2 regions of the Thiomicrorhabdus sp. genome follow, and region 2 is predicted to be linked to the other one. Evidence: riboswitches for the same ligand, from Rfam matches in the RefSeq annotation. Region 2 holds a riboswitch; the other holds the start of a gene.
What was found. A riboswitch is a leader RNA that binds a small molecule or an ion and turns the genes downstream of it on or off. The one in region 2 is predicted to bind thiamine pyrophosphate.
Positions count from the first base shown of each region.

Region 1: it holds a riboswitch for thiamine pyrophosphate, as region 2 does, so the genes downstream of both, ACORJQ_RS05695 (TonB-dependent receptor) here and thiC (phosphomethylpyrimidine synthase ThiC) in region 2, are expected to answer to the same signal.

Region 1 covers NZ_OY759719.1:1,320,319-1,323,751, reverse strand. The annotation lists gene thrS (threonine--tRNA ligase) at 1-36, opposite strand, end outside; gene ACORJQ_RS05700 (HDOD domain-containing protein) at 250-1,125, opposite strand; TPP riboswitch at 1,272-1,380, shown strand; gene ACORJQ_RS05695 (TonB-dependent receptor) at 1,478-3,433, shown strand, end outside.
Region 2 covers NZ_OY759719.1:1,784,186-1,787,618, reverse strand. The annotation lists gene ACORJQ_RS07915 (tetratricopeptide repeat protein) at 155-1,006, opposite strand; TPP riboswitch at 1,152-1,250, shown strand; gene thiC (phosphomethylpyrimidine synthase ThiC) at 1,478-3,430, shown strand; gene ACORJQ_RS07905 (FAD-dependent oxidoreductase) at 3,433-3,433, shown strand, end outside.

The DNA of each region.
Region 1 (3,433 bases), 460 kb from region 2:
TTTAGTAGAACCATCTGGTAACGTAATGATTGGCATTGATTTAGTCTCTTATTTTTGAAATTTACATAGTTTGAAAATTAAGCCCGCTATTTTAGCACTTTCTAATACACTTTATCTAGAATTTACATCAACATATCTTAATTATTTCTAGAGCCAATAATCTATGTAAAAAAAATTACCAGGCCTGGTAATTTTTTGTTGCAAAGTGAAGTATGTTAAAAACACAGGCGATATTGAACCTAACCGAGCTTACATTCCCATTTTATCGGCTTCTGCCAAGCCAAGCTGGGATATTTCATCGTACGTTTCAATACTCATATCAAAAAAAGCTAAGGCTTCTATAAGTTTTGCGGGAGGGTTTTCTATGTCACCTTCTAAAATATCTGCTATACCGTTATCAAAACCTAATCTGAATACAGCATGTTCAGCCAAAAATGTTAAATAAGCAAAAGGCTGAAAACGAGGGTCTGCTTTCTCTGGATTGTGGTGAAACGCCACCCCCATTAACACCTCATTTGGGAACGTCCATTCTTGTAATAATCGAGCACTCATTAATGCATGGTAAGTACCAAACATTTTGTTTTCAGCCTGTGGCAATTTGGAGATATCAAAATCTGTTTCTTTAATAACTTCCAAATATTTATCTCTATCCTCAGTGGCGAGTAAATACACACCAATATCACGCATGAGACCAGCTAAAAAGGCTTCACCTGCATCTAACTTTAAATATTGAGCTAACTTTTGAGCAATTAATGCCGATAAAAATGCGTGTTTAAGGAAATGTGTATCGCTAAAGGGAGGTTTGCGTTTAAAAGAAGTTTGATAATTAATGAGATGTGCCATCAATCTCATCTCTTTTAAACCAATCATTGTCACAGCATCTGATAAATCAGTTACTTTGCTACCCGACATATATTTTGCACTATTTGCCATCTCAATTAAGCCAGCAACTAGACGCGGATCCTGTGCAACTAGCTGAGTGATATCCTGCATAGGCAAATCTTCATTTTCAGTTAATGCTTGCTCTAACCTCATAAGTGCATCAGGAAAATGGGGTAAATCATCTAAAGATTTAAGACGTTGCATAATCTCTTTGCTAATATTTGGTTTTGTACTCTCAGACATTTACTGACCCTTTTATAAAATTTTACTTATGTAAATCACATCTACACCTAAGCATTCAGTTGATTTCCATTTTATACAAATTTACTGTACAATCCGCAAAAAATTTAAACCAAATATTCGACTCATTAAGGATTAATTATAAAACCTTAATTTGCCAGGGGTGGTCATTTACGACCTGAGATTTCTAAGTTACTGAAAGACCCTTTGAACCTGATCCAGATAATACTGGCGTAGGAAAGGCACTATCTAGTCAAAAAGATCATCATTGAGTTTGCTCAAGCATTTTGAGCAGGCTAGTTTTATCTTTTCTCGTCTATATCTACTTGTCTTTTCTTGCCCATAAGGAAAGTGCATGACCAACAAACTTAAGCCTATCACCTTGGCTATTTTCGCCTCATTATCAAGCAATCCCTCTTTTGCAGACGAACTCAAACCTGTTGTTATCAGTGCAGACTTGCGTGAAGCAAGCAAGCAAGACATACCTGCCAGTGTTGACGTAAAAACCCAAGCAGATCTGCAAGACCAAGGTGCAATTGAATTTGATGACGTCCTTTTAAAAACGCCTAACGTAAACTTTTCGGGTCAAAGCTCACATGCTCGTCACATTCAAATACGTGGTATTGGACAACGAGATGAGTACACTGGTGCACCAAATTCAAGCGTTGGCTTTTCAGTTGATGATATGGATTTTAGCGGCATTGGTATGGCTGCCAATCTATTTGATGTAAAACAAGTTGAAGTATTACGCGGCCCACAAAACACACGTTATGGCCAAAGCGCGATTGGTGGTTTAATTCATATTGAATCAAACAATCCTACGCCATACCAAGAAAGCATGGCTGAAACTAGCTTGGGACAAGATAACCTAAAAGAAATTGGGTTTATGACTAGTGGACCTGTTAGCTCTAAAGAGGACGCAACTCAATACCGTTTCTCACTGTTTAAACACAACAGTGACGGTTTTAGAGACAATAAGACTCTAAACAGAACCGACACCAATGGACGTGATGAACTAACCTTACGAGGAAAGTTACGCTTCTTCCCTGATTCCGATACTACCGTTGATGTATCAATATTACATGCAGACTTAAATAATGGTTATGACGCTTGGTCAAGAGATAATACATTTACTACGTTAAGTGACCAACCAGGTAAAGACACTCAACTTTCTAATGGCGGCTCTGTAAAGCTAGTATCTAAAGCAAATCCAAACTTTACCTTAACAAGCAAAACCAGTATGGTTATTTCAGATATGCGTTATAGCTATGATGAAGACTGGACAGCCAATTCATATGGTACCTACTCAAACACCAAAAGTCGTAACACCTATAGTCAAGAAGTAAGACTTACGTCTAATGAAAGCTCTAAAATTAATGGAAATACCGATTGGCTAATTGGTGTTTATGCTTCAAAACTAGATGAAAAAAACAAGACTGAATATTACGGCACATCTAGCAGTGACTTCAGCATGACCAAATTAGCTGGCTTTGGCCAACTTGATTATGCCATGTCTTCAAAAGCAACCATTAGTGCTAGCTTACGTCTAGAAAATGATAATAGCAGCTTTTCAAATAATGCAAATGAAGACTATTCACCAAATGAGACTCTTTGGGGAGCCAGCTTAACTTATCGCTATATTTATAATCCAACATATACAGCCTATGCTGGAGTAACACGTGGATATAAAGCTGGTGGCTTTAATGCAGGCCAACCTGCTGGAACACCAGATAAATACTTAAGCTATGACGCCGAAACACTGATGAATTATGAAATTGGATTAAATTCTAATTTCCAAAAATACAAGCTTACAACCAATATAACGGCCTTCTACATGGATCGCCACAACCCTCAAATAGATGGCTATAGCTATGATCCAAACAGTGGTACTAACTGGGTGTTTTATACAGAAAACTTTGATACAGCATCTAATTATGGACTTGAAGCCGACTTTAATTGGCAGGCAACAAACGCCTTTAATTTTTACGGAAGCGTTGGCTTACTACAAACCAATGTATCTGGAACACCATTAAATACTGGATTCGATGTTAGTAATCGAGAGCTTGCTCATGCTCCTAACTATCAGTTAAATATCGGTGCTAAGTACCGTTCAAATAATGGATTTTATGCTCAAACAGATATCACTGCGGTTGATAAATTTTATTTTGATACCACCCATTCAGCAGAATCTAAACCATACCATTTAATCAATGCTCGTATAGGGTATGAAAATAAAGATTACGAAATTTATCTTTGGGCAAAAAACATTACTGATGAAAAATATGCCACTCGTGGATACTATTTCGACTTT
Region 2 (3,433 bases):
AAGAGCTGTGATTTTACTGAGTTACAACGTTAAAGTCATGTTTTTAGTAAAGTGTTTAGTAAAGTGAATACAAATAAACTGCTTATAACCAATTTATAAGCAGTTGTTGGCTAATATAGTTTATTTTATTAAGTTGATTCACTTTGTCTTGTGGTTATTTTTGAGGAAAGGGCGTAGTTGGTTTTTGGGCTAAGTTATCTAAATCATAGTAACGTTTGCAACCTATTAAAAGGTTTAATTTACAGCTATTACCATAATAGTTTTTGGCTTGATTTAATTGAGGTGGTTGTTGACCGTTTTGTGGTCTTAAGTAATAGTTTCCTAAAATAAAGTTGGCTTGTGCTGAGTTTTGCTTGGCCGCCGATTTTAAAAGCTTTATACCTTTATCCAACTCTGTTTTTTTATCCGAACCTTGCATGACTTTTTTTGCCATTAAAACTTGAGCTTCTGGATTGTTTAGATTGACCGCTTTTTGAAGCCATTCTAAAGCTTTAGTTTCATCTTTTGAGGTACCTTGTCCATTTTGGTATGCCAATACCAGACGAACCATTGCTAAGGCATGACCGCGGGAGGCAGCTTGTTTAAACCAGTAAAACGCTTTTTTAAAATTTTTTGGCGTTCCTAATCCATCGTTATATAGCACTCCAGCATTATATAAGATATCGATGTATGCTGGTTCAGTGAGGTTTTGTTTAAGTATTTGGCGTGCAAGTTTTAGGTGCCAAAAATAGGCGTAATCCATATTCATAATGGCGCTATTTTTTGCATCACCAAAGATTCTAGCCATACTGTAACTGGCTTTTGGGTCACCTTTTAAAGCTAAATGGCAAGCTTGATTTGCTTTTGTTTCTGTGAATACCTTATCACAGGTTTTTGCGTTAAAAGTGCCAGCCGCTTGCAGATTAAAAGAGGCTAAAGCTGATGTTAATGTTAGGGTTAATGTAAACCAAATAGTGCTTAATTTTGTTGTGGCTTTGTATAGGGAATGTTTTTGTATTTTGTACATAATTTTTAATTTTCGATGGCTTAATTATCAATTGCCAACATGGTAAAGCAGATATCAAGATAAGTAAAAAGAATTATCAAAGTGAAGATAATCTTTATTTCAGTAACGGTTTGGCAATGAGTTAAAAAGACTATATACTAGCGTTTGATTTATGTCGGAGTGCCTTTAGGCTGAGATCGCGAAAGCGGGATCCGTAGAACCTGATCTGGATAATGCCAGCGAAGGGAACAATCAGATTAACGCATAACTGTTGCGGTCAAAATGGTTTTAAACCCAGTTTTATAATAGGTTTTAACTAAGCGTTTTAATCAGTGTTTACAGTTACAGATTTACCAGGCCTGGTAAATGATGTGGCTGTGACGTATTTCGATTTTTAACACGTTTGATCTCTTAATCTGAATCTACACGTCTAATAGAGCTCCGCCTTTTAATAATTAAATTTTAATAATTAAAATTAAATAAGGCAGAGTAATGAATTCAAATAACCACAAAACAACAGATCGTCGTCAAAGACGTGCTGAAGCTGAAGCATTTATTCAAAATGTATCGGGTCAATCTTTTCCAAATTCTAAAAAAGTGTATGTTGAGGGTAAATTACACCCAATTAAAGTCGCCATGCGTGAAATTGCTGTAAGCGATTCAATTAGCGGAAGCCGTGATAATCCAACCTATGAGAAAAATGAGGCCATTCCTGTTTACGATACTTCAGGTGTTTACACCGATTCAGAAGTAAAAATCGATGTATATCGAGGGTTACCAAAATTGCGTTCAGAATGGATTGACGCACGTGGTGATGTGGAAGAGTTAGAGTCTGTTACTTCTAAATTTACTCAAGGTCGTTTGGCTAATGAAGGTTTAGACCATATTCGTTTTGATAATCTACCCAATATTAAACGAGCTAAGCAGGGGCAAAATGTTACCCAAATGCATTACGCTCGCCAAGGCATTATTACGCCAGAGATGGAATACATCGCTATTCGTGAAAACATGCGTCGTTCAGAGGTCACTGATAAAGAACTTACGCAGCAACATCCTGGTGAATCTTTTGGTGCCAGTATTCCTAAAATAATCACCCCTGAATTTGTACGTGACGAAGTCGCTCGTGGTCGTGCTGTGATTCCTTGTAATATCAACCACCCTGAATCAGAACCTATGATTATTGGGCGTAATTTTTTAATTAAAGTGAATGCCAATATTGGTAACTCTGCGGTTGGCTCATCTATTCCAGAAGAAGTAGAAAAACTGGTTTGGTCTACCAAATGGGGAGCTGACACGGTAATGGATTTATCTACGGGTAGAAACATTCATGAAACCCGTGAATGGATTATGCGAAATTCGCCAGTTCCAATCGGCACAGTACCAATCTACCAGGCCTTGGAAAAAGTGAATGGCGTAGCCGAAGACTTAACCTGGGAAGTATTTAGAGACACCTTAATTGAACAAGCAGAGCAGGGAGTGGATTACTTTACGATTCACGCTGGCGTGTTATTACGTTATGTACCGATGACCGCAAAACGTGTTACGGGTATCGTCTCGCGTGGTGGGTCAATTATGGCTAAGTGGTGTTTAGCTCATCACCAAGAAAACTTTTTATACACGCACTTTGAAGATATTTGCGAAATCATGAAAGCCTATGACGTGACCTTTTCGTTAGGTGATGGATTACGACCAGGTTCAATTGCCGATGCTAATGATGAAGCACAATTTGCCGAATTAGAAACTTTAGGGGAGCTAACTAAAATTGCTTGGAAACATGATGTTCAGGTGATTATTGAAGGACCTGGACATATTCCATTACACATGATTAAAGAGAATGTAGATAAGCAATTGGTAGAGTGTGGCGAAGCACCTTTTTACACTCTAGGGCCATTAACGACTGATATCGCTCCAGGATATGATCACATTACTTCAGGTATTGGAGCGGCTAATATTGGTTGGTATGGTTGTGCCATGCTTTGTTACGTTACGCCAAAAGAACATTTAGGTTTACCGAATAAAGACGATGTTAAAGAAGGGTTGATGGCCTATAAAATTGCTGCGCATGCAGGTGATTTAGCCAAAGGCCATCCGGGTTCACAAATAAGAGATAACGCTTTATCTAAAGCCCGTTTTGAGTTCCGTTGGGAGGACCAATTTAACTTAGGTTTAGATCCAGAAAGAGCTCGTGAATACCATGATGAAACCATTCCACAAGAGTCAGGGAAAGTCGCTCATTTTTGCTCAATGTGTGGGCCAAAGTTTTGTTCAATGAAAATCAGCCAAGAAGTACGTGACTATGCCAATGAACAAGAAAAAGTGCGACTTCATGATGGTGAAAACGGCCAAATAACTGAGATATCTTTGGAGAGTATTCAGGTTGGGATGAAAGAAAAATCGCAAGAATTTAGAGATGCTGGTAGCGAAATCTATCAAAAGGAAGCATAGGTA